3 regions of the Rouxiella sp. T17 genome follow, and region 2 is predicted to be linked to each of the others. Evidence: predicted binding sites of a transcription regulator. Region 2 holds the regulator's gene; each other region holds the start of a gene.
What was found. Region 2 encodes LexA, which represses DNA repair genes until DNA is damaged. Its sites were predicted from a motif close to TNCTGTATGTACATACAGNA; they were not measured.
Positions count from the first base shown of each region.

Region 1: rmuC (DNA recombination protein RmuC) is a predicted target of LexA. The motif match lies at 4,001-4,020, and genes of this name have one in related genera.
Region 3: SC206_RS18815 (metal-dependent hydrolase) is a predicted target of LexA. The motif match lies at 2,594-2,613, and genes of this name have one in related genera.

Region 1 is NZ_JAWUEA010000025.1:14,945-24,881, forward strand. It holds gene ubiB (ubiquinone biosynthesis regulatory protein kinase UbiB) at 1-953, opposite strand, end outside; gene ubiJ (ubiquinone biosynthesis protein UbiJ) at 950-1,561, opposite strand; gene ubiE (bifunctional demethylmenaquinone methyltransferase/2-methoxy-6-polyprenyl-1,4-benzoquinol methylase UbiE) at 1,575-2,348, opposite strand; gene rmuC (DNA recombination protein RmuC) at 2,472-3,956, opposite strand; gene SC206_RS06170 (DedA family protein) at 4,101-4,628, opposite strand; gene SC206_RS06175 (tyrosine-protein phosphatase) at 4,722-5,504, opposite strand; gene udp (uridine phosphorylase) at 5,733-6,494, opposite strand; gene SC206_RS06185 (dienelactone hydrolase family protein) at 7,018-7,845, shown strand; gene SC206_RS06190 (SDR family NAD(P)-dependent oxidoreductase) at 7,969-8,733, opposite strand; gene metR (HTH-type transcriptional regulator MetR) at 9,068-9,937, shown strand, end outside.
Region 2 is NZ_JAWUEA010000013.1:20,568-30,504, reverse strand. It holds gene SC206_RS04255 (hypothetical protein) at 1-116, shown strand, start outside; gene SC206_RS04250 (hypothetical protein) at 143-343, shown strand; gene zur (zinc uptake transcriptional repressor Zur) at 459-968, shown strand; gene SC206_RS04240 (GFA family protein) at 1,069-1,494, shown strand; gene SC206_RS04235 (CsbD family protein) at 1,695-1,904, opposite strand; gene dinF (MATE family efflux transporter DinF) at 2,041-3,381, opposite strand; gene lexA (transcriptional repressor LexA) at 3,621-4,229, opposite strand; gene SC206_RS04220 (diacylglycerol kinase) at 4,381-4,749, opposite strand; gene plsB (glycerol-3-phosphate 1-O-acyltransferase PlsB) at 4,877-7,357, shown strand; gene ubiA (4-hydroxybenzoate octaprenyltransferase) at 7,475-8,347, opposite strand; gene ubiC (chorismate lyase) at 8,399-8,920, opposite strand; gene psiE (phosphate-starvation-inducible protein PsiE) at 9,018-9,425, opposite strand; gene SC206_RS04195 (hypothetical protein) at 9,602-9,937, shown strand, end outside.
Region 3 is NZ_JAWUEA010000040.1:221,725-231,661, forward strand. It holds gene kdgR (DNA-binding transcriptional regulator KdgR) at 1-330, shown strand, start outside; gene SC206_RS18810 (L-cystine transporter) at 445-1,836, opposite strand; gene SC206_RS18815 (metal-dependent hydrolase) at 2,017-2,574, opposite strand; gene kduD (2-dehydro-3-deoxy-D-gluconate 5-dehydrogenase KduD) at 2,776-3,537, opposite strand; gene kduI (5-dehydro-4-deoxy-D-glucuronate isomerase) at 3,598-4,434, opposite strand; gene hxpB (hexitol phosphatase HxpB) at 4,690-5,355, opposite strand; gene SC206_RS18835 (YniB family protein) at 5,535-6,083, shown strand; gene SC206_RS18840 (fructosamine kinase family protein) at 6,236-7,099, opposite strand; gene SC206_RS18845 (transglycosylase SLT domain-containing protein) at 7,516-8,148, shown strand; gene thrS (threonine--tRNA ligase) at 8,397-9,937, shown strand, end outside.

The DNA.
Region 1 (9,937 bases), on a different contig from region 2:
TTGTTAAGCGATCCAACTATGCCGCAATCGATAGCGATGTAGCAAGGATCTTCCGGCGTTTCATAACTAACAAAAATGTTGCCCGGATGCATATCCGCATGGAAAAAGCTGTCACGGAAGACCTGAGTAAAGAATACCTGCACGCCACGTTCGGCCAGCACCTTCATGTTGGTGCCCTGCTTCTCGAGTGCGGCGACGTCGGAAATTGGAATGCCGTAAATGCGCTCCATGACCAGCAAACGCTCGCGGCAGTAGTCTGGATAAACTTCAGGCACGTATAGCACCGGGCTATTTTCGAAGTTTCTGCGCAGCTGAATAGAGTTCGCCGCCTCGCGCAGCAGGTTCAGCTCGTCGAGCAGCGTTTTCTCATATTCTCTAACCACTTCACGCGGACGCAGACGACGACCGTCCGGCAGCCATTTCGAGACCCAACCGGCCAGACGCGCCATCAGACGGGTGTCCGCCTTGATGATCGGCATGATGTCAGGGCGAATAACCTTGAGCACTACTTTCTTGCCGTTTTCTTTGAGTACTGCCGTATGAACCTGTGCGATAGAGGCCGACGCCAAGGCGTTTTGGTCAAAATCATCAAACCAGGTTTCTATCGGACCGCCCAATGCCAGCTCGATATGTTTGCGGGCCAGCGCGCCGTCAAACGGAGCAACGTGGTCCTGCAACAGGGCCAGCTGGTCGGCGACAACGGGCGGGAACAGGTCGCGACGCGTAGAAAGCATCTGACCAAACTTGATCCATACCGGACCCAGCTCTTCGAGCGCGAGGCGCAGGCGCGTGCCGAGCAGTTTGTCTTGATGACGGAAAGGCACCCAGAAAAAGAGATGACGACCTAATCGCAGCGGCAGAGTCAGCTTAATTTTAGGGATGAGTTCATCAAGGCCGTAAGTGAGAAATACCCGAATAATCAGATACAGGCGACGCATTTCACCTGGAGTCATCGATTCCCTCCCAGTAGTTTGTTAAGGCGCGCTTCCAGCGCATGGGCTTGACGCTCAAGAGCAGAAACTTCATCGGTAAACCAGGCGGCTTCGAGCGCGCCGGGAGCCAGTTTCCACTCTTCGGTAAGCACTTGAGCAACTTGGCCCTGATGTTTTTTGACACCCGCGGTCAGGAAGCGAAAACCGCCGGTAACGGCCTGGCTAATACCCTGCGCGGCGATATCGCCGATGTAAGGCGCCAGCAGCTCGGCGGGTTCCCATTCGGACATGTCCATCAGAGCAGAAAACTGCTGCACGACCTGAATATCACCTTCAACGTTGAGGTCGCCGCTGCGAATAAGCGGAGCCAACTGTTGGCGGTCGCGCAGTTTGCGCAAGGTTGAAAGGCGAGAAATCACGGTGCAATCTGCCGCGCCGTCCCACTGCCCCAGGACATCGACCTTTTGCTCACTAAAGATTAGCGTCAGCGGTGAACTCAGCTCCTGCAGCTCAATACGTAAAACTTTGCCCGCCAGTCGAAGCCTTGCGGCCTTCATACTGCGATCCTTAAACAACAGATGATTAAGGGCGGTTTCGATAGCGGCAGTCAATAACGGAGTTAACAACATCGGCATTTCCATATCAGAACTTGAAACCTCGGTGCAGCGCAACGATACCGCCAGTCAGGTTGCTGTAAGTCACGTTCTCGAAACCGGCATCGCCCATCATGCCCTTCAGCGTTTCCTGATCCGGGTGCATACGGATGGATTCGGCCAGATAACGATAGCTCTCGGCATCTTGCGCCACCAGCTCGCCAATTCTTGGCAAGATGTGGAAAGAGTAGGTGTCGTAGGCTTTGCTCAATGGCGCGATCAGGGGTTTGGAGAATTCCAGCACCAGCAAACGGCCGCCCGGCTTCAACACGCGGAACATGGAACGCAGCGCTTTCTCTTTTTCAGTTACGTTACGCAGACCAAAAGAGATAGTGATGCAGTCAAAATAGTTATCAGGGAATGGCAGAGCTTCGGCGTTGGCCTGTACGTAGCTCACATTGCCCACAATCCCGTTGTTACGCAGCTTTTCACGACCCATTTTCAGCATGGAATCGTTGATGTCTGCCAGCACAACTTCGCCCTGCTCTCCTACCAAACGGGAAAACTTGGCGGTCAGATCGCCCGTGCCGCCGGCCAAATCTAGAACGCGCTGCCCACGGCGCACGCCGCTACAGTCGATAGCATAACGCTTCCAGATACGATGAATACCGAATGACATCAGGTCATTCATCAGGTCATATTTCGCGGCCACAGAGTGAAAGACTTCAGCTACCATCTCTGCTTTGTTGTTTTTGGCTACGGTACGAAATCCAAAGTGTGTAGTTTCTTGAGAATCTACATTTTCCTGCGTCTGCTTTTCCATATTTCTGCCTGCTTATTCAGTATATCGCCTGGGGAAAGTGTATCAGAACCCCGAGGAAAGCCCCATCTCCGATGCGATTTGCGCCGCACGCGGTGATCAAGCCGTGAAATTATTGTTTACGCATTAACCAAGGTCGTCGAGAGAAGCCTGAAATTCGGGGTCATCTTCAGCGACGGCCTGCTCGGCGAGGGTTGGACTAATAGGCCGTTTGATTTCAACGCCCATCGCCCTAAAGCTCTCAACCTGGCCGACCAGATTACCACGGCCCTGAGAAAGTTTGTTCATTGCAAGACGATAACTTGTCTGCGCTTTATCGAGACTTTGTCCCATCGATTGCATGTCGTCGACGAACAGTCTGAGTTTGTCATACAGCCGCGCGGCGCGGTCGGCAATCTGCTTGGCATTTTGGCTCTGATGCTCGTAGCGCCAAAGATTACTGATAGTGCGTAACGCCACCAGCAGAGTCGTCGGGCTGACCAGCATGATGTTGTGATTCAACGCCTCGCTGATCAGTTCAGGTTCGCGGTCGATTGCCACCATAAAGGCCGGCTCCACCGGAATAAACATCAGCACGTAATCAAGGCTGCGCAACCCCGGCAGCTGTTGATAATCTTTGCGGCCCAGCAAACGAATGTGTCCGCGAATAGAAGTGATGTGCTCACTCAGCGCCGCCTCGCGCACCAGCTCATCTTCGCCGTTGAAGTAACGTTCATAGGCCACCAGCGACATCTTGGCGTCGATAACCACGTCTTTGCTTTGCGGTAATCGCACCACCACGTCGGGCTGCATGCGACTGTTATTTTCCGTTTGCACGCTGACCTGGGTCTGGTATTCGTAGCCCTCACGCAGGCCGGACGCTTCAAGCACGCGGCTCAGCACCACCTCGCCCCAGTTACCCTGCGTTTTGTTATCGCCTTTTAACGCTTTGGTCAGATTCAGCGCTTCGCGCGCCATCTGCGCATTCAACTGCTGCAGGCTGCGAATTTCGTGGGTTAGCGTGTGGCGCTCACGGGCTTCCTGACCAAAACTGTCTTGCACCTGACGACGAAAGCCGTCGAGCTGTTCACGCAGCGGCAGCAGCAGTTTGTCGAGACTTTGCTTGTTCTGCTCATCTGCGCGGCGGCCACTTTGCTCGAAAATTCGATTGGCAAGGTTCTCGAACTGGCTGTTTAGCCTTTGTTCACTGTTGATTAACAGCCGCTGTTTTTCTTCCGCCGCCATACGCGTTTCATCAAGACGGGTCGACACTTCACGCAGCTCGGCTTCTTGCGCACTATTTATTTCACGCTGCGCCCGCAGCTCTTGATTAAGCTGGTCACACTCGTTTTGCCAGTGCGCCAACAGTTGCAGCTTTTCACTGCTTGCCGCCTGCGCGCTATGCAGTTTTCTCAGTTCGATTTCGCTGTCACGCTGCTGCTGTCGCGCCTGTAAAATTTCGCGGTGCAGCGTCTCTTTTTCAGCCATGAGCTGAGTTTGCGCCTGCTCCAGCAGTTTATAGCGGGTTTCGCTCTCCGCCTGAATTTGATTTTGGCGCAGGCTGACGATTAACCAGCCGATGAGCAGGCCCGTCAGTCCAGCGCCTAGCGCGTAAAGCATGCTGAAATCCACCGTAAATTCCTCTGTTTACATCTCTGTGAGTCAAGGTAAAGGCATGCTGTATGGATGTCCAGATGCTTTTGAATGACGCCCGCGCTTTGCGAGACGTCTTCCAGAATCCTTGTAATACGGTCGTTGAGTTTTCAATTAAAACGCTTAGAAAAACTGGCTTAACCATTTGATACCAAAGGCACCAGGCGCAAGAATGCCAAAGGCCCAAATTATCGCCGAGCTGAAATTCGCCAGCTGGAAATAACGCTGTGGCATGCCGCAAATTCCGGCCACCAGTGGAACCACCGCGCGAAGCGGGCCAAAGAAACGGCCGATAAATGCGCCCGCCATGCCCCAACGGTCGAAGAAAGCATGCCCGCGCTCAAGCATTTGCGGATGCTTTTTGAAAGGCCAGATATGCGGCACGCGATCGCTATAATGCGAGCCGATCCAGTAAGATAGCCAGTCACCGAAGAATCCTCCGGCCGCCGCACCGGCGAAAATCGGCCAGAAGGGAATGCCCGCCTCGCCAATCAGCGCGCCCAACCCCAGCAAAATAACCGTGGCGGGTAACAGCAAAGAAAGGAAGGCCAGCGACTCGCCAAAGGCCAGGAAAAACACGATTGGCGCTGCCCAAGCCTGATGCTGGCGCACGAATTCGGTGACGTAATGAATAACTTCGTTAATGCTCAATGAATATTGCCCCTGTAAAAGTCTAAAACTACCTGCTCTGTCTGTAGCAGACATTAAAAATCAAATCAGGACAACATTAGCTTAACGAAGCGATTATTCCAGATAACGGTCGCGCAGCGTTTCCCGCACTTCTTCTGTCATGCCGTACTCTTTTTCCAGCCAGCTGTCCGTCGTGCCGTAAGCCTCGAGGATGGCCTGCAGCGCGGTATCAATAAACAGCTCCTGCACGGAAAGCACGTAGGCAAACTTCTCCAGCGCCTCGGGTGGCAGGGTGATCGACAGCTTATCGAGCATGTTTTCACGGAAGTTTGCCAGCGTCGTTTCAGTCAGCAGGTAGTCTTCTTTGATGGTGCTCCACTCCGCGCCCAGCGCCAGCAGTACAATAACGGCACCCATACCCGTGCGGTCCTTGCCCACGGCGCAGTGCTGCACCAGCGCGCCCTCTTGTGTCTCGCAAAGCAGGCTAACCAGCTTTTTATAGGCCGCATTGTTAAACGGCAGGCGGCGGTAAAGCTCGAGCATAAAGGCCTGCGGGTCAAAGGCGGCGATAGTTTCTGCGGTCAGCCTTTCAAGATTGGCATTGACCTCGTGACTCATCGGATTGGCCGCCACCTGATGATATTCGCAGCCGGACCACAGAATATCGGGCTTGGCCGCCACTTCATCTGCGTCGCGGTAATCAAGAATAACGTTAAGCGGAAGATTGCTCAGAAACTGCTGATCCTGTTCTGTCAGCGTATCCAGCGCGCCAGAACGAAACAGCAGGCCGCGCTTGATGCGACGGCCATCAGCGACCGTATTGCCGCCAAGATCGCGGAAATTCACACCGCCTTCGAGAGGCATCAGAGAGGGATGAAGTAAAATTTGTGCCGTCATAGTGCCTCGTTGCAATTTGATGATGAACAAGTCAGTGATGAAAATGTCGGTGATGGACAAGCCAGTAAGTAGAAAAGATTGCCCAAAGTTCGTTCCACGACCATAACAGATAGCTTCGCGAAGATAAAAAAACGGGCCGCCCATTGGCGACCCTTATTATGTTCATCTTCAGGTTACATCCGATCTTTATCAGATATTTATCCGATCTTTCTCAGATATCACTCAGGTTTAGATCAGACGACGCGCCGCCTCGACCACGATTTTTACCGCATGGCTTTCCGTCTGTTTCATCGTCTCGGCATTCGGGATCTCTTGTTGAGTACGATTGACGATAACTCCTGCCACCATGCCGGCGCGCAGGCCTTGGCTGGCACACATGGTCAGCAGCGTGGCGGACTCCATTTCGTAGTTCATCACGCCCATCTCCTGCCACTCTTGCATCGATTCTTTAAAACGACGCACCACGCGGCCTGAATAGGTGTCGTAACGTTCCTGACCCGGATAGAAGGTGTCGGAAGAGGCAGTCACGCCGATGTGAATAGTGGCGCCCACGGCTTTTGAAGCCTCCACCAGCGCCGTAGTACAGGCGAAATCGGCCACGGCCGGAAACTCCATCGGCGCAAAATGCAAGCTCGCGCCGTCTAGACGCACGGCTGCCGTGGTGACCAGCACATCGCCGACGTTAATATGCGGCTGAATCGCGCCGGTGGTGCCAATGCGCAGGAAGGTGCGGATGCCGAGCTGCGCCAGCTCTTCGACGGCGATAGAAGTAGAAGGGCCGCCGATGCCGGTTGAACAGACAATAACGGGCTTGCCGTCCAGCTCTGCGCGCCAGGAGGTGAATTCACGATGAGAAGCCAGACGCACCGGGTTTTCCATCAGTCTTGCAATTTTTTCAACGCGCTCAGGATCACCCGGCACAATGGCTAAGGTTGCGCCCTGAAGATCGCTTTTTGTCAGGCCAAGGTGGAAAACGTCAGATTGAGACATAATTTAACTCCATTTTAATTCGGTCATTGTCTTTGATTCGATCAATGTGTTTGGTTCGATCAAGGTCTTTGATTCGGTCAAGGTCTTTGATCCGGTCAATGTCAGTTTGGCCGGATGTGAATCGGCAAAACGTTACAGGCTGTTTATTCCACTACTCTATCGTTCATTGTGAGTTAATTTTGTGAAGGCAATCGCTAAGCAACACTGTGATTATCATCGTTTTCATAAATTATGTGACGCAACTCACAATAAACTGGCACGTTCGTCACTTCCAGACAAAATATTTGCGTTATCAGTCTATCAAAACGGTCAAAATTTCCGCGTGTCAGCATTTTTTACATAAGTCCTGACAGAGTGACAGGCTATGGTGGTTGATGTGGTGACCATTTGGCTTATAGTTTTAAAACCTGAAAGCGTTTTACGCTTTTGAGCAGTTCCAACGTTTTAAAAAATACATTTATGGCTTAAAGAACCTCATCTTTCTTACTGATAAGAAAAGCACTTACCCTGTATGGAGACTGTAATGAAGAAAGATACTTTACTCGAATTAAAACAAGCGCCTGACAGTTTCTCGCCTGCCGTTACGCCTGTCTCTGCCTCCACAATTCATACCGACGCTGAAGGTTTGTATGCGGGCGAGACAACAATTCCGTCGCAGGGTGAACATCTCCCCGCTTATCTGGCTCGCCCTGCCGAATACACGGGCAAGCTGCCTATCGTTTTAGTGGTGCAGGAGATTTTCGGCGTGCATGAGCACATCCGTGACCTGTGCCGTCGTTTGGCGAAAGAGGGTTATCTGGCCATTGCGCCGGAGCTTTATTTCCGTCAGGGCGATCCTTCTGACTACAACGATATCAACGAGTTGTTCGAAAAACTGGTCAGCAAAGTGCCCGACCAACAGGTGCTGGCCGACCTCGACCACACCGCGCATTGGGCCGCGCAGCACGGTGGCGACGCGACCAAATTGGCGATTACCGGTTTCTGCTGGGGCGGCCGTATTACCTGGCTCTACGCGGCGCACAGTCCACAGTTGAAAGCGGGCGCGGCATGGTATGGCAAGCTGGTGGGCAACAAAACGCTGACAACGCCAACTCATCCGGTAGACGAAGCCGTTGATTTAACTGCGCCGGTGTTGGGCCTTTACGGCGGTCAGGACACGAGCATTCCACAGGATTCAATTGAAAGCATGCGTCAGGCGATTCGTGCCGCCAATGCTACCGCCGAAATCGTGGTGTATCCGGAAGCAGGCCACGCCTTTAACGCCGATTATCGCCCAAGTTACAACGCCGAGGCGGCTACCGACGGCTGGCAGCGCATGCTGGCATGGTTTGCCAAATACGGCGTTAAATAAGATTCAGGCTGGCTGATTGATAAACCGCTAAGAATAATAGAAAAAGCCCCGCAGGCTAACCTGACGGGGCTTTTCGTTATTACTATTTATAACCTAATAACCTAATGAGGTCTGATAACTGAATCAGGCCTGACGCGGCTGTCCGTTTGAGGCGCTGAGTCCGCCATCAACAGGCAGGTTTACGCCCGTAACAAAGCGCGCATCGTCGCTTGCCAGGAAGGCAATGACCGAGGCAATTTCTTCTGGCTGCGCCGCACGACCCAGCGGAATACGCTCGGCAAATTTCGCCAGCAGCTCTTTGTTATCCTTGATATCTTCGGCCATGTCGGTGATGGTCAAGCTTGGGCAAACGGCATTCACACGCACGCCGTCCGCGCCGTGATCCATCGCCAGTGAACGAGTAAAGTTGCTCACCGCGCCCTTCGCCGCGTTGTAGAAGCTCATGCCCCAGTCGCCGCCCAAACCCGAAACGGAGGAGACGTTGACGATGTTACCTTTGCTTTTCTTCAAGGCTTCGATGAAGAAACGGGTGGTGTAAAACACGCCGCTGACATCGATATCAAAGACTTTTTTCCAGTCTTCGATACTCGCTTCATTAACCTGGCCCTGAACGGCCACGCCCGCGTTATTGACCAGCACGTCAACGCGACCAAACTTGTCGAGCACCACTTCTGCTAAACGTTCGACGTCCTGCGGGTTGGAGATATCGGCCACGTGAACATAATAGTTAGTAGATTCAAGCGTATTGGCGACCTTGGCCAACTTGATTTCGGTACGCCCAACCAGCACCACGATCGCCCCTTCTTTAGAGAAGCGTTGCGCCGTCGCTGCGCCCATACCGGAACCTGCACCTGTTACTACCACCACTTTATCTTTAAATCGGCTCATCTTTGTCTCCTTACGTTGCTTAATGTCGTCAGTCGCCTGTGATTTTTAAGTCAGAAGCGTTTTCACTTCATTAAGCCTAGTCAAGATGCAAAAAGCCGGGCCGATTTACTGAACTTCTGCGCCGAGAAACGCGTTCAGCCAAGGCGTGTCGCGAGCCACAGAGGCGCGAGAAAGAGGTTACAAAATACGAATGACCCAGCAAAAAGGGCTAATTAGGTGAGGATTATCGTCATTAAACTTTCATTTAGACGTCCAGATGTTTACACATCTATAATCCGCAGGTAGTGTATAATCTACAGGCGCAAATTATTCACAGTGACAGTGAAGGACTCTCATGATTGAACTCAAACACCTGCGGACGCTGCAAGCGTTGCATAATACTGGCTCGCTCGCGGCCGCCGCGGCCCAGCTTCACCAGACCCAATCTGCTCTGTCGCATCAGTTCAGCGACCTCGAGCAGCGTCTCGGTTTCAAGCTGTTTGTGCGTAAAAGCCAGCCGCTGCGCTTTACGCCGCAGGGTGAGATCATGTTGCAGCTCGCTGAACAGGTTTTGCCACAGATTCAACAGGCGTTGCAGGCGTGCCATGAGCCGCATCAAACTTCGCTGCGCATTGCGATTGAATGTCACAGCTGTATTCAGTGGCTGACGCCCGCGCTGAATGCCTTCCACCAAACCTGGCCGCAGGTGCTGATGGACTTTAAATCCGGCGTGACTTTTGACCCGCAGCCCGCGCTGCAACAGGGCGAGCTGGATATCGTGCTGACCTCCGACATCCTGCCGCGCAGTGGTTTGCACTATTCGCCGATGTTTGATTTCGAGGTGCGTCTGGTGCTGGCGCCGGATCATCCGCTGGCCAATAAAGAGCTGATCACTCCCGAAGATTTGAGCAGCGAAATTCTGATGATTTATCCGGTGCAGCGCCAGCGGCTGGATATTTGGCGTCACTTCCTGCAACCGGCGGGCGTGAGTCCGGCGCTGAAAAGTGTGGATAATACGCTGCTGCTGATTCAAATGGTGTCGGCGCGCATGGGCATTGCCGCGCTGCCGCATTGGGTCGTAGAGAGTTTTGAAAAACAGGGATTAGTGGTCACGAAGACGCTGGGCGAGGGTCTGTGGAGTCGACTTTACGCCGCCGTGCGCGACGGCGAGCAGCGTCAGGCCGTGACCGAAGCCTTTATCCGTTCGGCAAGACAACACGCCTGC
Region 2 (9,937 bases):
TTGGTTTCGTATGCCGCATTATTGACGATGACGGAGTTCCCAAACTGGTGGTCGCGCCCGGGCGTGGCGTCTGCGCGCATTTGGGCACTGAAGGCGAATGGCTGAAAGTCAGATAGCCCCTCTCACGCAGCAAAGGCAACACATGACAGCATTCGAAGAGTATATGAATGAAATAGTTTCCGATAACGCAGAGGCGGTTATTCGTCGACGTCAACAGTATGCGATCCCTCGCATTCGAAACGCCAAGATAGACTTTGAGGCGGGATATAAATCCGGATACGAAAAGGGGTTATCGACAGCAATAAAGGCCGCTAAACAGCGCGACAAGCCAGCAGCCAAATAGCAGGATTAATTATTGACGATTAAATTCAGGGTTAAAAAGGATACTGCGGCGTACCCCTCGGAGAATAGCCGGAAGCATGGTAAAATCGGCATTCTATTTATGCAGAGACGTCGCGATGAACTCAACCACTACGGAAAATATCCTCATTCAAGCTGAGCGCCTTTGCCAGCAACGTAGCGTTCGGCTTACCCCGCAGCGGCTTGAAGTGTTGCGTCTGATGACGGAACAACCCGGTGCCATCAGCGCCTATGACCTGCTCGACCTGCTACGTAAAACCGAGCCGCAGGCTAAACCGCCTACCGTTTATCGCGCACTCGACTTCCTGCTCGAACAGGGTTTTATCCATCGCGTCGAGTCGGCCAATAGCTATGTTGTCTGCCATCATTTTGAAGAACCGAGCCACACTTCGGCGCTGTATATCTGCGATCGCTGCGGTTTAGTCACTGAAAAAACCACCGACGGTATTGAAGAGCGCCTCGGCAAGCTGGCGAAAGAGTCAGGCTTTGTGCTGCGCCATTCCGTGGTCGAAGCTCACGGCCTGTGTGCCGACTGCTCGGTCGTTGAAGCCTGCGAAAGTCACGACCATTGCGAGCACGATCACAGCATCGCGGTTAAAAAACGCTAAGTTTCGCCTATTCAAAAATCTCGACACCTGCGCGTAATGCCATCTACGAGTCACACAAATGTACTAAGCTTTCAGTCACGATGAGACGGGGAGCTTTTATATGGAAAACGCACTTAACGGCAGTTGTCACTGCGGCGCAGTAAAATTCAGCGTCAAACTTACCGACGGCTTTAAGACCGCCAGACGCTGCGATTGCTCTTATTGCAGAATGCGCGGCGCGGTAGTGGTTTCAGCAGAATTGGCAGACATAGAAATTTTGCAGGGCGAAGATAAACTTACCGAATATCGCTTCAATACCATGACGGCAAGACACTACTTTTGCTCGATTTGTGGCATTTACACGCACCACCAGCGTCGCTCTACTCCCACGCAATACGGCGTAAATGTCGCCTGCCTTGAAAATATCTCACCTTTTGACTTTACTGATATTCCTGTCATGAACGGTGTTTCGCACCCACAAGATGGGCCAGCGGGATCGAAATCTCTAGAAAGAGGTCATTTGCTGTTTGTGCCGACAAAAGAGTAAAAGTGTTGATAGAGAAGTTGATGGCGAAGTTGATGAAGAAATTGAAAAAAAGTTGAAGCGGGGAAAATGGCCTAAGAAGGGTAAAAAACGGGTAGGTACATCCTTGTACCCTGCATCCTGAAAAGCACCTTGGGTAGGAGCAGCTTTTAAATTTCAGGATGCAGCTTTTGAGAAACTAACGACTACCACTCTTTACTCGACTACCAGTGGTACTTGTTGTCCGTTTCCCAAGATTTGAGTTCTTTCTCGGCTTCGTCTTTCTGGTATCCATAACGTTCCTGGATTTTACCGACCAGCTGGTCGCGCTTACCCTCTACGACAGTCAGATCGTCGTCGGTTAGCTTGCCCCATTTTTCTTTAACTTTGCCTTTAAATTGTTTCCAGTTACCGTCTGCTTGATCCTTATTCATCGTAAACTCTCCTGTATTAGCTCTGGTTATGTGGCACTTGTTTAATGCCTTTCAACAGTACTAATTGTAGTAGAGAGTTTCGGAAATGCAGGGATATTGAGTCAATCTGCTTATAACTCGGAATAATCCAAAGCATTTAAAACCAGCTATCGCGACGCCAATATTGTCGCCAGACCCAGCCCAACGCCAAACCCCGCAGTGAAAGAAAGACGGCAACCGCAAGCCACAGCGCGTGATTGTGAAGCACGGGTAATGTCAGTAAGGAAATCGCATAACCCGCCGCCGCAACCGCCATGCTGTTACGCATCTCTTTGCCGCGAGTGGCGCCTATAAACATGCCGTCGAGCAGATAACACCACACGCCGACCAGCGGTAACACGATTTGCCAGCCAAGATAGCGATCGGCGAGAGTTCTTAACTCGGGCAGCGAGGTCAGCAGGTTGACGATTTGCTCACCCGCTACGGCATAAACGATGGCAAAACCTACCGCAACCAACCCTGCCTGACGACAGGCCGCATGCCAGACTTTGAGCAGCTGGCTTTTATCCTTCGCGCCAAACGCCTGGCCGGAATGCGCCTCGACCGCGTAAGCAAAGCCGTCCAGCGCAAACGCCGTGAAGGTCAGCAAATTCATTAATACGGCATTTACCGCCACAGTTTGGCTACCTAAACGCGCACCGATCACCGTTAGCGACGCAAAGCACAGCTGGATGAGCAGCGAACGCAGCATGATGTCGCGGTTTAGAGCAAAGAGTTTACGCAGATTGCCGCGCCACGCCTGTTTCAACATCAGCCAGGTGATGCCGCGCCTTCTCATAACAATCGAAACCAGCCACAGGCCGAGCACCAGCGTGGCATATTCTGAACAGACCGTCGCGACCGCAGCGCCTTTCACATTCCAGCCAAGATCAACGACCAGCCACAAATCTAGAATCACGTTAAGCATGTTTCCGGCGATCAGCATAATGACCGGCGCACGCACATATTGAATGCCCAGCAACCAGCCCAGAATCACCAGATTCGCCAAAGAGGCCGGCGCGCTATACCAGCGAATAGACAAGAAAATCTGCGCCTGTTGCAACACGGCCTGACTGCCGCCCACAATCTGTAAAGCGAGCGAAATCAAAGGGTGGCGAAACAGGAAGATCAGCGCCCCGGCAATCAGCGCCAATAAAAAAGGCTGCACGAAAGCGCGGGCTAGCCGAACATTATCTTGTGCGCCGAGCGCCTGCGCGGTTAAACCTGTGGTACTCATGCGCAGGAAAAGCAGCAGCATAAACAGGAAGCTGGTTACCATGGCACCCACCGCGACGCCGCCGAGATAGTCGGGGCTGTCGAGATGGCCGATGACGGCAGTATCGACCAGTCCTAATAGCGGCACGGTAATATTGGAGAAAATCATCGGGAGAGCCAGCAACCACAGCGCTTTGTCGGTCGGGCTTAGAAAGGTGCTTTTTATTTTATGAAGTAGGGGCATGTTATTTTCTAAATCAAGGACAGGCTAGAAAATGCAGACATGAAAGGCGGCGCTCAATAAATGGGTGTCGATCCCAACTTAAGCAGCAACGCTTTTAAAGTAAAGCCAGACTTAACACGCAATGACTTAACACGTCATCATTTAACGCGTAATGACGTAACGCGTAATCCTTAACGTGTGACAAGGATGCAGCATGACGACATAGAAGAGCCGTCACGCTCGATTGCAGCTAATAAAAACTAGGACCAGTCGCCGTTACGAATTACGCCTACGGCCAAGCCTTCAATGCTGAAGCTCTGCTCGCGCAGGTCGACAACGATTGGCTCGAAGTCACTGTTTTCAGGCAGCAGCTGAATAATATTGCCCTGCTTTTTGAGACGTTTTACTGTCACTTCGTCGTCGATACGCGCAACCACAACCTGACCATTACGGGCATCCTGGGTTTTGTGGACAGCCAGCAGATCGCCGTCGAGAATACCGATATCACGCATCGACATGCCGCTGACGCGCAGCAGGAAGTCGGCGTTAGGTTTGAACATTGCAGGATCGACCTGATAATGCGCTTCGATGTGCTGAGTCGCGAGCAAAGGCTCACCGGCAGCAACACGGCCAATTAGCGGCAAACCGTCTTCTTCTTCCATTAACAGGCGAATACCGCGTGACGCACCGGAAACAATCTCGATGACGTTCTTGCGCGCCAGAGCTTTCAAATGCTCTTCTGCCGCGTTGGGAGAACGGAACCCGAGTCGGGTAGCAATTTCTGCACGCGTTGGCGGCATACCGGTGGTGGCGATATGATCGCGAATAAGGTCATAGACCTCTTGTTGTCTAGCTGTAAGTGCTTTCATGTCGCCCCCTGTTTGTTTATACAGTCTAGCTGTGAGTATATACAGGTAAAGCTGGAATGAAAACCAGAGAGTACACAAAAAACAAACATTAAGCGGCTTTTAAATATTCAATATTCTTTTGCCGTCACTTTCGCCAACTTTTGCCGTAACTCTAGCGCCAGTGCGGCACGAGGATCGTTAACCAGGTAAAAAGTGCAAATAAAATGGCGATCAGCACGGCGGCGGAGCCCATGTCTTTCGCCCTGCCCGAAAGGGTGTGAAATTCTGGCCCGATTCGGTCAATGGCGGCTTCTATGGCGCTGTTCAATAATTCAACCACCAGCACCAAAATCAGTGATCCGATCATTAAAATACGCTCGATGCTGCTCACATCAAGGTAAAATGCCAGTAAGATGGCGGGAATGACGACCACGGCTTCCTGTCGAAAGGCGGCTTCGTGCTTCCAGGCCGAGGTTAATCCTTTTAAAGAATATCCGGCAGCCTTGTAAATTCGGGTGAGTCCGGTGACCTGATTTGTCATTATATTTTGCGTCTTAAAGTGATTTTCAGGCATTTTAGCCTGAATCGGTTGTCCTATCACCACAGATCTCATACCGGCTTTCTGGTATCCTTGCCGCGAATTGCTAACAAGAGGCTTCACATTTTTTATGTCAGGATGGCGTAGACTTTATTATACCTTACTGAATTTACCGCTAAAAATGCTGGTAAGCAGCAAGGTCATTCCTACAGATCCGGTGACGGAAATGCGTTTGGACCCAACGCGCCCGATTCTGTATGTTTTGCCTTATAACTCCAAGGCCGACCTTCTGACGCTGCGGGCCCAGTGCCTGGCGCAGAATCTGCCCGACCCTCTCATTCCGCTGGAAATCGACGGCGTGCAGCTGCCGAGCCACGTTTTCATCGGTGAAGGGCCGCGCGTCTTCCCTTATTACCAGCATCAGCAGGAATCGGTAAAGCTGTTCCACGATTATCTCGATCTGCATCGCAATAATCCAAATCTCGACATTCAGATGCTGCCGGTGTCTGTTATGTTTGGCCGTGCTCCGGGTCGTGAAGGTCAAGACACGCCACATTTGCGCGTGCTGAACGGCGTCCAGAAGTTCTTCGCGGTGCTCTGGCTGGGGCGCGACAGCTTTGTGCGTTTCTCCAACACCGTTTCTCTGCGCGATATGGCGACCCAGCACGGCACGGATAAAACCATCGCCCACAAGCTTGCTCGCGTCGCGCGGATGCACTTCTCGCGTCAACGTCACGCCGCTGTCGGGCCTCGTCTGCCGGTGCGTCAAGACCTGTTCAACAAGCTACTGGCCTCGAAAGCCATTGAAAAAGCGGTTGAAGATGAAGCGCGAACCAAAAAGATCTCTTACGACAAGGCGCAGCAGAACGCGATAGCGCTGATGGAAGAAATTGCCGCCGACTTCAACTATGAAGCCGTGCGCCTCTCCGACCGCGTGCTGAGCTGGACCTGGAACCGTCTTTATAAAGGTATCAACGTTAACAACGCCGAGCGCGTGCGTCAGTTAGCGCAGGACGGTCAGGAAATCGTTTATGTGCCCTGCCATCGCAGCCACATGGACTACCTGCTGCTTTCCTACGTGCTCTATCATCAGGGTCTGGTTCCTCCGCACATCGCGGCGGGTATCAACCTGAATTTCTGGCCGGCGGGCCCGATTTTCCGTCGTCTGGGCGCGTTCTTTATTCGTCGTACCTTTAAAGGCAATAAACTTTACTCCACGGTATTCCGCGAATATCTGGGCGAACTGTTTAGCCGGGGTTACTCGGTAGAATACTTTGTTGAAGGTGGACGTTCACGCACGGGTCGCCTGCTCGAACCGAAAACCGGCACGCTGTCGATGACCATTCAGGCCATGCTGCGCGGCGGTTCGCGTCCGATTACTCTTGTGCCGATTTATATCGGTTACGAGCATGTAATGGAGGTCGGTACCTACGCCAAAGAGCTGCGCGGTGCGACCAAAGAGAAAGAGAGTTTCATGCAGATGATCAACGGCTTGCGTAAATTGCGCAATCTGGGTCAGGGCTACGTCAACTTTGGCGAGCCGCTGCATTTAACGCCGTACCTAAACCAGAACGTGCCGCAGTGGCGCGACTCTATCGACCCTATCGAAGCCCATCGTCCGAGCTGGTTGACGCCAACCGTGCAGGACATTGCGGACAAGATTATGGTGCGCATCAATAACTCGGCTGCGGCCAACGCGATGAATCTCTGCTCGACGGCGCTGCTGGCTTCGCGCCAACGTTCTTTGACCCGCGAACAGCTGATTGAACAGCTCGACTGCTACCTGCAACTACTGCGCAACGTGCCTTACAATCAGGATTCCACCGTGCCGGAACACACCGCCGACGCGCTGCTGGATCACGCCCTGAACATGAACAAGTTCCAGGTCGAGAAGGACAATATTGGCGATATCATCATTCTGCCGCGCGAGCAGGCGGTGCTGATGACCTATTATCGCAACAATATTCATCACCTGCTGGTGATGCCTTCACTGATTGCCAGCATCGTGCTGCATCACGGTGAAGTTAGTAAAACCGAGCTGCTGCGTCAGGTCGAGCTGATTTATCCGATGATGAAAGCCGAACTGTTTATGCACTACGATAAGGCGCAGCTGCCTGAATTGTTAGAGGTATTAAGCAGCGAACTGGCACGTCAGGAGCTGATTCTGATTACCGGCGATCGTCTGTCGCTGAATCCGCTGCGCAACCGTCCGTTGCAACTGCTGGCGGCGGGCGTGCGTGAAACCCTGCAACGCTACGCGATTACGCTCTCCTTACTGAGCAATAATCCGAGCATAAGTCGCGGCGCGCTCGAGAAAGAGAGCCGGATCATGGCGCAGCGTCTTTCGGTGCTGCACGGGATTAATGCGCCGGAGTTCTTCGACAAGGCGGTATTCACCACGCTGGTCGGCACGCTGCGTAACGAAGGCTACATCAACGATATTGGTGATGCGATTCCGGAGCACACGCGCGAGATTTACACCATTCTCAGCGACCTGATCACGCCCGACATTCGCTTGACCATCGAAAGCGCCGGCATGCCTTCTGAGTTGCCTGCTGCGACTGAACCGCCAGACGAACCGAAGATCGACGTGCGAGATACCGACCACTAAACTTTTTCGTTTCGCGTGAATTGCGCGTTGAAAGCCAATAAAAAACCCCGCCAGTCTTGCGATTAGCGGGGTTTTCCTTTTCTGCTTTCTAAACTTATTAACTAGATATACAAAGGCTTAGCGCATATAAAAGCTCAGAAAGATGCCGATGAACATCACCATGCCGACATAGTTATTATTGCGAAACGCCTGGAAGCAGAGATCGCGCTGGCGTTTGGCAGTGATTTTTTGTTGATGAACAAACAGGCAGGCGGCCAGCAGCAGCGACCAGTAAAACGGCGCGCCCAGCTGATTTAAATGGCCGATAATCATCATCAGCGCCAGCGTCGCCAGCTGTAACAGGCCAATAATCAGGTTGTCGTAGCGTCCAAACAGAATCGCGGTCGACTTGACGCCAATCTTCAGGTCGTCGTCTCTATCCACCATGGCGTACTGCGTGTCATAGGCGACCGTCCAGCACAGATTGGCGATAAACAGCAGCCAGCAACTCAGCGGCAAGGTTTCACCCACCGCCATGTAAGCCATCGGAATTGCCCAGCCAAACGCCGCGCCCAGCACCACCTGCGGCAGATGACTCACCCGTTTCATAAACGGATAAACCCACGCCAGCCCCAGCGCGACAAACGACAGCAGAATCGTTTTACCGTTCAGCATCAGCGCCAGCAGGAAAGAGGCCAGCACCAGGCCGCCGAACAGCATTTTTGCCTGTTTGCTGGTGATAGCACCACTCGGCAGCGGTCGTCCGGCGGTGCGTTTTACGTGGCCGTCGACCTTTCTGTCGGCGTAATCATTGATGACACAACCCGCCGCGCGCATGAAAAACACGCCCAGCACGAAGATAATCAGAATTTTTATAGGCGGCATTCCGCCGCTAACCAGCCACAGCGCCCACAGCGTCGGCCACATTAGCAGCAGCGACCCAATCGGCTTGTCAATTCGCATCAGGCGACAATAATCGCGCCATTGTCCCCGTGTTTTGGTCCCTATCAACGTGGTGTTCTCCTTGAGGCATAAAATAATCAGTCAAGTTTGACGGTTTTGCTACGCTGGTTTTTCCGTACAAAAATAGACCGGCGAGGCGGGCAGGAATATTTCGGTCAGCAGCAGCGGCTTGTCCGACAGCCGTAGCCGCGAGCGGCGCGCCCAGTGTTTAGCCTGTTGGCCCAGATGAATATAGTCACGGCTAAGTTGATTACCGCTAAACAAATAGCGTCCGAGCGGCAGGGTGCCGAGGTCCACCAGCGCCTGATCGGGGCCGGTCAACGTTTCGAGTGGAATCACCGTGCGCCCCAGCAGCCAGGGTTCTTCATCGCCAAACAGCACGATTTCACGCAGCCAATAACGTTCACTTTCAGGCAGTTGTGCCGCTTCTCCGTCGCTCAGCTCGGCGCGTGCAATAAAACATTCGCGCTGCGGCGTGACGCTGACTTTGGTGCAGTGCTGCTCGAAACGACGGGTCATCGAGCCCATCTCCAGCAGCCAGTCTACGACCCCGGGCGGAACATCGGCGGTAAATTCGAACCAGTGAATAGCATTGGGAAAAGGCACATAAGACTCAGACATTAACACTCCGAGCAGGTAGTGATCGCTACCAAAAAAGGGATTCAGGCGGGCATTCTAGCGCAGAAACTCCCGGCGGTAATCCCGCCGGGGTCATCATTTATTCGCGTTTCAGGCGTTCGCCATTGGCGAGGAACAGCGTCACTACCAGCACCAGAATGGCGGCAGTGTAGAGCAGCGTGTCGATCGGGCTTTTATGATCGACAATGATAAAGCGAATAATCGCCGTGATGCCGATGTAAATAAAATAGCGCAGCGGGAAGTGATAACCCGAGGCAAAATACTTAACAATCAAGGCGATAAACTCGAAGTACAGGAAGTAAATGACGATGCCTTCAATCAGCATATAAGACGAAGATTCATCGTTATTAACGAACAGCACCAAGGCAAGGTGATAAGTTTCCCGGCCTAAAAACAGCATTAAAATTGCTGCCAACCCTAAAAGAAAAACGTTTAATAAACGCTGCATAACGACGGCGATCGCGGTCGCCCTCTTTGATCCTGCCATGTGATCCAGATCCCACTTATTGTTGAATGTCAGCAGAATACCACAGCGTTTGCGTGGCGAAAGCGGGTTGTGAGGCCAGCCGTACGTTTGCTTATTATTTGCCCAGCACGGATACTCAACGTTGGCGGCTCGGTTTGCAAAAAACCCTTTGCACGCCCTCTTCCGTAAGGATCCTGATGATAAATCGACGAGAGCTGCTTTCAGGGCTGGCAGGCGGCGTGGTGTCGGCCGGATTGTTAACGGCGGCGGCGGCGAATCCAACCAGCATGGTCAGCGTCAATAATGTCTCGGCTTTGAGAAAGCGCGCTGCGCCGCCAGACAGGCTTTGCGCCGTGGTTCTCGGCTACCATTTTGCGGGCGACGGCGGCGGCAAGCTGATGTACTGGGACGCCGTAAACGAACAGCCCGCCAACGACGGCACGATAATTTCGGCGCAGGGCATTATCAAAGGCCGCTGGCTGCAACTGCACAACGGCGTAATGGATTTCCGCCAGTTTGGCATTTTCAATGGC
Region 3 (9,937 bases), on a different contig from region 2:
GGCGAGGCGAACGACGTTAAAGCCTTGCTGGCCGAGATGCAGTTTACCCGCAGCACGGATAACACCATTATGGACGTGCCGAGTTTGGTTAAGGTACTAGAAAAGGTGCGCGAGCAGGGCTTTGGCGAAGATATCGAAGAGCAGGAGCAGGGCTTACGCTGCATCGCGGTGCCGGTGTTTGACCGTTTTGGCGTGGTCATTGCGGGCCTGAGTATTTCGTTCCCGACCATTCGTTTCTCGGAAGAGAGCAAAAAGGATTATGTGGCGATGCTGCACACGGCGGCGCGCAATATCTCCGAGCAGATGGGGTTCCACGACTATCCGTTTTAAGTGCAGCCGTTTTAACTGCGGCCATTTTAAGCGCGTCCTCCTCTGATCCTGTTCCTCTGGCAATAAAAAAGGCGAAGCTCGATGCTTCGCCTTTTTGCCTTTCAGAAATCGCTGTTAACGATGCGCCAGCTCGGCGTGCTCGTCTTCATCCATCACCTTTTTGTCGGTGAGTTTCAGCAGTTGGCTGGTGATGGTGCCTGCGGTCATTGAACCGCTGACGTTCAGCGCGGTGCGGCCCATGTCAATCAACGGCTCGATGGAAATCAGCAGCGCGACCAGCGTAACCGGCAGACCCATGGCAGGCAAAACGATCAGCGCAGCAAAGGTCGCGCCGCCGCCTACGCCCGCCACACCGGCAGAGGAAAGCGTCACGATGCCGACCAGCGTTGCGATCCACATCGGCTCGAACGGGTTGATGCCCACGGTTGGCGCAACCATTACTGCCAGCATCGTCGGGTAAAGTCCTGCACAGCCGTTCTGGCCGATAGTGGCGCCAAAGGAGGCGGCAAAGCTGGCGATTGATTCTGGAATACCCAGACGGCGGGTTTGCGCTTCAACGGCCAAAGGAATGGTCGCGGCGCTCGAACGGCTGGTGAAAGCAAACGACAGCACGGGCCAAACCTTGCGGAAGAATCGGGCCGGATTCACGCCGGTAAAGGAGAGCAGCAGGGCGTGGATGGCAAACATAATCGCCAGACCCAGATAAGAGGCCACCACAAAACTGCCCAGCTTGATGATGTCGTGGATGTTTGAACCGGCGACCACTTTGGTCATCAGCGCCATCACGCCGTAAGGCGTCAGCTTCATCACCAGACGAACCAGCTTCATCACCCAGGCTTGCAAAATGTTGATAAACGCCAACACTTTCGGCCCTTTTTCGGCATCGTCTTTTACCAGTTGCAGCGCCGCAACGCCTGCGAAGGCAGCAAAGATCACCACGCTGATAATCGAGGTCGGGCTTGCCCCAGTCAGGTCGGCAAACGGGTTTTTAGGAATAAAGGAAAGAATCATCTGCGGCACGGTCAGGTCGGCCACTTTGCCCACATAGTTGGTTTGAATAGCCGCCAGACGCGCGGTTTCCTGCGTGCCCTGCACCAAACCTTCCGCCGTCAGGCCAAACAGCTTGGTGACAAACACGCCAACCAGCGCGGCAATCAGCGTGGTAAACAGTAGCGTGCCGATGGTCAGGAAGCTGATTTTACCCAACGACGACGCATTATGCAGACGCGCCACCGCGCTGAGAATCGAGACGAACACCAGCGGCATGACAATCATCTGCAACAGCTGCACGTAGCCATTACCGACAATATTGAACCACGGAATCGAGCTTTTCAGCACGGCGCTGTCCGAGCCGTATATGAGCTGCAAGGCCAGACCAAACACCACGCCGACCAGCAGGCCAACGAGAACTTTTTTCGCCAAACTCCACTGCGCGCGGCTTGATTTAGCCAACAGCAGCAGGAGAACGACGAAAACCACTACATTCAGAATGAGCGGAAGATTCATACCCAGAACTCCAGAAAAAGTATATTTAAGAAGGCCGCCAGAAGAATTTTTGGCGGCGCTTGCGATGGGCGTAGATTAACAGATCAAAAAGGGGAGCTCTTATAACCAAAAAGAATGGCCTATTACTTTTCGTTTAATATTGTATGTAGAGTGAACGATCCGGCTGTTTTGTAGACTCAATTAAGTCAAATACCTCAAAATAAAGTCTAGGCTATGCGGATTGATTGCACCAATGATGGGCGACCAATCGGGCCAGAAGAGGGTGAGTCCGACCATTATCAAACAGAAAATCCGCTCCAGCTGATTACCTTTTTGCGAGGTAATAATAGGAAAACGGAATCGCCAGCGGCAGGGCCACAATAACGGCACGCCGGCGGGTGTCAGCATGTCGGCCAGAATATGGCTCAAATAGCCAATCACCATGCCGTGCAGGGCGTCAATCGGGATGACCCAATCTTGAGGCAAACGGGTTTTTAACAAAAATACGCCAGCGGCCACGGCCAACAGGCTGTGCGTAAAGCCCCGATGGCCGAATATTCGCGCAATCGGCGCGGAGATAAACCTGAGCCGCTGTCCGAGCAGGGATTTTGGGTGATCGATATCAGGCACCAGCGACATCAATAGCGAGGCTGGAATAATATGCCACCAGTCACCGTGAGCGAGCTCAGGCGATAATTGTGCCTTTTTAGCGAACACTGCGCAGGCGATAGAAAAAATGAGGTGACCTTCCGCAGTCATAATGCTTCCGAAACTGAATAACTGTTATTTTATCCAGTATAGGTGAAAGCCTTTTCGCGCGGTAGGTGTTACGCTGTAACTATTTGTCAACGCGTTGATAATTAATGCAAAAATTATTGCGCCGTGACAGTGTCATGACGCTTTTATTCACACTCGGACACGCTATGTTCACTCTGCGATCATGCCTAAGGTAAAACGCCTTTAACGTGCCAGCCAGCCGCCGTCTACCGCCAGCGTATAGCCGTTGACATAATCCGAGGCGCGCGACGCCAGAAATACCACGGGACCCATGATATCTTCCTGCTCGCCCCAGCGTCCGGCAGGAATGCGGTCGAGAATTTCCTGACTCCGTCCTTCGTCGGCGCGCAGCTGCTCGGTATTGTTCGTCACCATATATCCGGGCGCGATTGCGTTGACGTTAATGTGATGTTTGGCCCATTCGTTGGCCAGCAGGCGAGTAATGCCCATCACCGCGCTTTTCGACGCCGTATAAGACGGCACGCGGATCCCGCCCTGAAAAGAGAGCATCGAGGCAATATTGATAATCTTGCCGCCGCCGCCCTGTTTGATAAACTGTTTCGCGACCGCCTGCGCCATGAAAAACAGCGATTTGCTGTTAACGTTCATCACGTCATCCCAGTCTTTTTCGCTAAAATTCAGCGCATCTTCGCGGCGGATAATTCCGGCATTATTAACCAGAATATCGACGCCACCCATTTCGCTGACTGCGCTTTCAAGTAAACGCGGGATAGCCTCGATGCTGGTCAGATCGGCGCGTAAATCGAGAAAGCGACGGCCAAGGGCGTGAACCGCGTCGAGCGTTTCGTTCGGTTCAGAGCGATTGACGCCAATAATATCGCAGCCAGCCTGCGCCAAACCTATCGCCATTGCCTGTCCCAGGCCCGTATTGCAGCCGGTTACCAGCGCCACTTTCCCTTGCAAATCAAAACTGTTAAGCACCATAGCTCTATCCCGCCCGTTAGTTGACACGCAAACTCTCTTTCTATTTTCGTTTCAAAAAAACTATCTCAGGTCGCTGACGGCGACGTGGTCCATGTCGGCAAACTCCTGATTTTCGCCAATCATGCCCCAGATAAAGGTGTAACGTTTGGTGCCGACGCCCGCGTGGATTGACCAGCTTGGCGAAATGACGGCCTGCTCGTTATGAACCAGTAAATGACGCGTCTCCTGCGGCTGACCCATCATGTGGAAAACGGCGGTGTCGTCGTCCATATCAAAGTAGAAATAGACTTCCATGCGGCGCTCGTGGGTGTGGCAAGGCATGGTGTTCCACAGGCTGCCTTCTTCAAGCTTGGTCAGGCCCATGGTCAGCTGGCAGGTTTCCAGCACGTCCGGCACGATAAATTTATTAATGGTGCGGCGATTGCTGGTGGCGGCATCGCCCAGCGTCTGCGGTGAAGCTTCGGCGAGGGTGATTTTTTTGTCCGGGAAGCGAGAATGCGCCGGCGCGCTGTTGTAGTAAAACTTGGCGGGGCGGCTCGCCTCAACGCTGCTGAATTCAACCTGCTGCGCGCCTTTGCCGACGTACAGCGCTTCTTCATTGCCGATTTCATAGGTTTTACCGTCGACCACAATTAATCCGGGGCCGCCGATATTAATCACGCCTAATTCACGGCGCTCAAGAAAATAGCTCACGCCAAGTTGCTTACCGACTTCATCACCTACCGACACCGTTTTATTCACGGGCATGATACCGCCGACGATAATGCGGTCGGTGTGACTATAGGTCATGGTGTAAGCATCCTGCTCGAAGATTTTTTCAATCAGAAACTCGCGGCGCAGGCCACTAGTATCGAGCTGTTTCGCGTGATCGCTGTGAATACTTTGACGAACTTGCATGTCATTGCCTCTTCTTAATGATCGGAATGGAAGGGGGCAAAGCGGGATAAAAGGCAGCCCGAATCGCCCTGATGAAAGAAGCATAGGACGATTGGGAAATGAATTCAATAAAAATGAAATGCTGTTTTAATTTTTGTGGGCGGGGTCAATGTTTCGGATTATTGGGACAAGCTGAAGGGAAAAGAGACAAAAAAAGCGGACTCGAAAGTCCGCTGAAATCATCTTTAGTAAGGAGCGATTTTCGCACAGCCACGCCTAGCCGAGATGCTCAGCCTTAAGCTCTGTTAAAGAGGAGAGCTTCACGTCAGCCAGCGCCCAGCGGGCATCGTCGCCCAGCAGGTGATCGGGTACGACAATCGAGCGCATCCGCGCGGCCTTGGTGGCTATCATGCCGTTAAACGAATCTTCGAGCGTGACGCAGTCCAGCGGATCAACGTTGAGCGCCGAGGCGGCGCGTAGATAAACTTCCGGGTGCGGCTTGCTGTAAGGCAGGTGCTCGGCCGACTGGCGAATTTCGAAATAGGATTGCAGATTAAACATCTCGAGCACCTTGTCGAGCATGTGCAGCGGAGACGCCGACGCCAAGCCAATCTTGAGGCCTCGCGCCTGACACAGCTTCAGCGCGTCTTCTACGCCGGGCAGCAGCGGGCGGGTTTGCTCGACCAGTTCAATCGTGCGGGCAATAATTCGCGCCGTCACCTCGGCCTCGCTCACGCCTTTCCACGGCAATACTCGCGCCCAAAGACGCACGGTTTGGTCAATGCGCAGACCTAACGTAGAGGGAATCAGATCCTTTTTAGAAATATCGACGCCGACGCTTTCGAAAATCTCCAGCTCCGACTGCATCCACAACGGTTCCGAATCAATCAGCAGACCATCCATGTCAAAAATCGCGGCCTGAACGGGGTTTACCTGACTCATTTTTACCACTCCCTATTACACTGAATTTGCGGGTTGTGAATTGAGCATAACACAGAGATATTGGCCGCTCAGGAGGGAAATAGTGAGGGACTAAAAGATGTTAACTAATTTTTTGGGCGCGTTTCGTTAACTATGGTTAAACTGACCTCTCTAACGAGACGTCCTAACAAGGGGAATTCATGACGTATCAACAGGCAGGACGCGTCGCCGTCATTAAACGTATCTTGGGATGGGTAATTTTTATTCCGGCGTTGTTGTCGACGATAATTTCACTGCTCAACTTCTTTTACGAGCAGGCCAAGGCAGAAAAGGGCATTAATGCCGTAATGGTCGATTTTGTTCACGTGATGGTGGACATGGCGAAATTTAATACGCCGTTCCTGAACGTTTTCTGGAATAACGCGCCGCTTCCGGTTTTGGGCGAAGGCGTGACCAGCGCTAATCTGATGTTCATCCTGATTTACTGGCTTATTTTTGTCGGGCTGGCATTGCAGGCGAGCGGGGCGCGAATGTCGCGGCAGGTCAGGCATATTCGTGAAGGCGTGCAGGACCAGTTGATTCTGGAGCAGACTAAAGGCGTTGATGCGCGTACTCAGCAGCAAATTGAAGAGCGAATTGTCATTCCTCGCCACACTATTTTCCTGCAATATTTCCCGCTGTATATTCTGCCGTTAATTATTGCTGTCGTGGCCTATTTCGTCTTGAAATTATTAGGGTTGATTCACTGATTTTGGCTTTCATCCAGACTGGAAAAAAGTGAATTCGGTCTGAGTGAAACCTGATTAAAAGCTGATAGAAACCTGAAGAAAACCTGAATAAAGCAAAGCCTGATCATATTATTATGTTCAGGCTTTTTTATGCATATTAGCTGAGATATATATTAGGTTTCTAGCAATAAACGATCGATTGCCCGCTGCGCCACCACGCTATGCTGGCCGCCAAACAGGTTGCTGCGATTTAATAAATAATAGAGCTGATAGAGTGGCTGACGTTCGATATATCCTGCCGGAAGAGGCGTCACGCTTTGATAGCCGTCGAGCAATTCGGGCGGAATATTAGGATAAAGCGGCAGCATCGCAAGGTCGCATTCCCGGTCACCCCAGTAACAGGCGGGATCGAAAATCAGCGGACCCAAGGCACTTTGCGCGCAGTTGTGCGGCCAGAGATCGCCATGCAGCAATGAAGGCTGAGGCTGGTGGTTTTGCAGCTTGGCCCGCACCCGTTCGATAATCAGCTCGGTGTCGCCGAAGATAACCCCTTTTTCAGCCGCCAACTGGAGTTGCCAGCCGATGCGCTGCTGCGAAAAGAAGGTCGACCATTTACGCTGCCAGGCGTTGGGTTGCGGCACCGTCGCCAGCTCGTTGTCGAAATCCAGACCAAACTCAAGCTGTTCGCTCCACTGGTGAAGTGCCGCCAGCTGCTGGCCTAAAAGATGAGCATTATCAACGTCAAGCGAGTCAATAGGGAAGTATTCAAGCAGCAAAAAGCTGTAATCGCGATCACTGCCGACGCCGTAAACTTCGGGAACGTTCACGGTTTGGCTTTTTGCCAGCAGCGCCAGTTGATCGGCTTCGGCAGCAAAAATAGGCAATAATTCGCGGGAGTTACACTTCACGAACACTTCGCGATCGCCATAACTGAGACGCCAGGCTGCGTGAATTTCACCGCCGGGAAGCTCGACACGCTCACGAATTTCGGCACTGCCCAGATGTTCACTCAACAGACGATTAACGGCTTGCCACATGGTTTCACCCCTTCTGACTGGCCTGATAATTCATTACGTTAGCGCTTATTCCGCGTGAAAACGCCGATCGATCGCACAGCCTGAATTAAAACTGGTTAATCCGCAGATAAGCCGTTTCACTTCAAGTTTTTCAAGTTCAAGCATAAGTTCAAATTCAACTCATTTTCACTTTCAGTGTAGTTTGAATGTGCAGATTCAATCGCAGTTAAATTTATTCAAATATTAGGCTTTGAAGATTAAAACGTGCTGAATAGCCGTTTCTATACCAAACCTGACATTAATACAGGATTTATCCGATCGACTAAAACCTCAGATCCTTGTTTCATCTACCATTATCGATTTTAGTCGAAAATTTTATTTAGGTGCTCAAAAAATATGTATATGCTTGCTTTCGTCCTGGTTGCGAGATAACTCATTTGAAACTCAAATTTCTTTATTTGACGACAGCGCTATTTCTAGTTGGGTGCGCAAAAGAAACCCCAACGCAAACAAGCAAATTGCTCCCTCAACAGCGTATTCCCGACACCCCTTCGTTAATGCATCAGGGGCCTTACGGAAGTGTTATCAAGCAGGCTGCCAGCACTTATGGCGTTGATGAAACTCTCGTTAAAGCGATTATTCAGGTTGAGTCCGGATTTAACCCCGGTGCAGTGAGCAAGTCGAATGCCGTCGGATTAATGCAGCTCAAGGCCTCGACCGCCGGGCGCGACGCCTACCGACTGAAAGGGCGCAACGGACAGCCTTCAACCTCGGCATTAAAAGATCCGACCGTAAATATTGATTTGGGTACCGCTTACCTAAGCATGTTGCAGCAGCAGCTGGCCGGGATTAACAATCCGCAAACGCTGCGTTATGCCACCACAGTTGCTTATGCAAACGGCGCTGGCGCGCTTCTGAGAACCTTCTCGAAAGACAGGGTTTATGCCGTCGCGAAAATCAATCAGATGACCCCTGAACAGTTTTACAAACACATTCAGGAAAACCATCCAGCCGCACAGGCCCCGCGTTACCTCTGGAAAGTGAACAACGCCTATCTGGCGATGCGCTAAGTTTACGTGGTCCAACGAATAAATCGTGCTGCATCCGCGTAAGTTGCTGGAAAAATGCGCTTTACGGATGCTACACTCTACCCAGTTTTTCGCGTCGCACTCTACGCTCTGCCGTATTTTGAGCTCAGACGTGTACATATTTGGCAAGGTAAAGTCGAATAGCGCGATCAACCAGATGAAGTCAAATACATATATTTTTTCTATATGTGCTCTGTCGTGTGGGGCACCACTGTAGGTAAGGAAAGAACATGCCAGTTATTACTCTCCCTGACGGTAGTCAGCGTCAGTTTGATCATCCCGTTTCTCCCTATGATGTAGCACTGGATATCGGTCCGGGTCTTGCGAAAGCCTGTATCGCCGGTCGAGTAAACGGTGAGCTGGTTGATGCCGGCGATCTCATCGAGAACGATGCTCAATTAGCCATTATTACCGCAAAAGATGAAGCCGGACTCGAAATTCTCCGTCACTCTTGTGCGCACCTGCTGGGCCACGCCATCAAGCAACTGTGGCCTAACACCAAAATGGCTATCGGTCCTACCATCGACAACGGTTTCTACTACGACGTTGATTTGGACCACACGCTGACTCAGGAAGATATCGATCTGCTTGAAAAGCGCATGCACGAACTGGCTGAAAAGAATTACGACGTTGTTAAACAGAAAGTCAGCTGGCAGGAAGCGCGCGACACCTTTGAAAGTCGCGGTGAGCAGTACAAAATTGCCATTCTTGATGAAAACATCAGCCATGACGATCGTCCGGGCCTGTATCATCACGAAGAATACGTCGATATGTGCCGGGGTCCGCACGTGCCGAACATGCGTTTCTGCCATCATTTCAAGCTGCAGAAAACCTCCGGTGCTTACTGGCGTGGCGACAGCGACAATAAAATGTTGCAGCGTATCTACGGCACGGCCTGGGCTGACAAGAAGCAGCTGGGTGCTTACCTGAAACGTCTGGAAGAAGCGGGCAAGCGCGATCACCGTAAAATCGGCAAGCAGCTTGACCTCTACCACATGCAGGACGAAGCGCCGGGCATGGTGTTCTGGCACAACGACGGCTGGACTATCTTCCGCGAGCTGGAAGCTTTCGTGCGCATGAAGCTGAAAGAGTACCAGTATCAAGAAGTTAAAGGCCCGTTCATGATGGACCGCGTGCTCTGGGAAAAGACCGGGCACTGGGACAACTACAAAGATGCGATGTTTACTACCTCTTCCGAGAAGCGTGAATACTGTATCAAGCCAATGAACTGCCCGGGTCACGTGCAGATTTTCAACCAGGGGTTGAAGTCTTATCGTGATTTGCCGCTGCGTATGGCTGAATTTGGTAGCTGTCACCGTAACGAGCCTTCAGGTGCATTGCACGGCCTGATGCGCGTGCGTGGCTTCACTCAGGATGACGCCCATATCTTCTGCACCGAAGAGCAAGTTCGTGAAGAAGTAAATAGTTGCATCAAAATGGTCTATGATGTGTACGGTACTTTTGGGTTTGAAAAGATTGCGGTTAAATTATCAACCCGTCCGGCCAAACGCATTGGTACTGATGAAATGTGGGACCGTGCCGAGAAAGACCTTGCTGCTGCGTTAGTCGAAAACAATATTGCTTTCGAATATCAGCCGGGTGAAGGCGCATTCTACGGACCAAAAATTGAATTTACCTTGCATGATTGTTTGGATCGTGCGTGGCAGTGTGGTACTGTGCAGCTCGACTTTTCATTACCGGAGCGTTTAGACGCTACTTACGTCGCTGAAAGCAACGACCGTAAGACCCCGGTTATGATTCACCGAGCAAT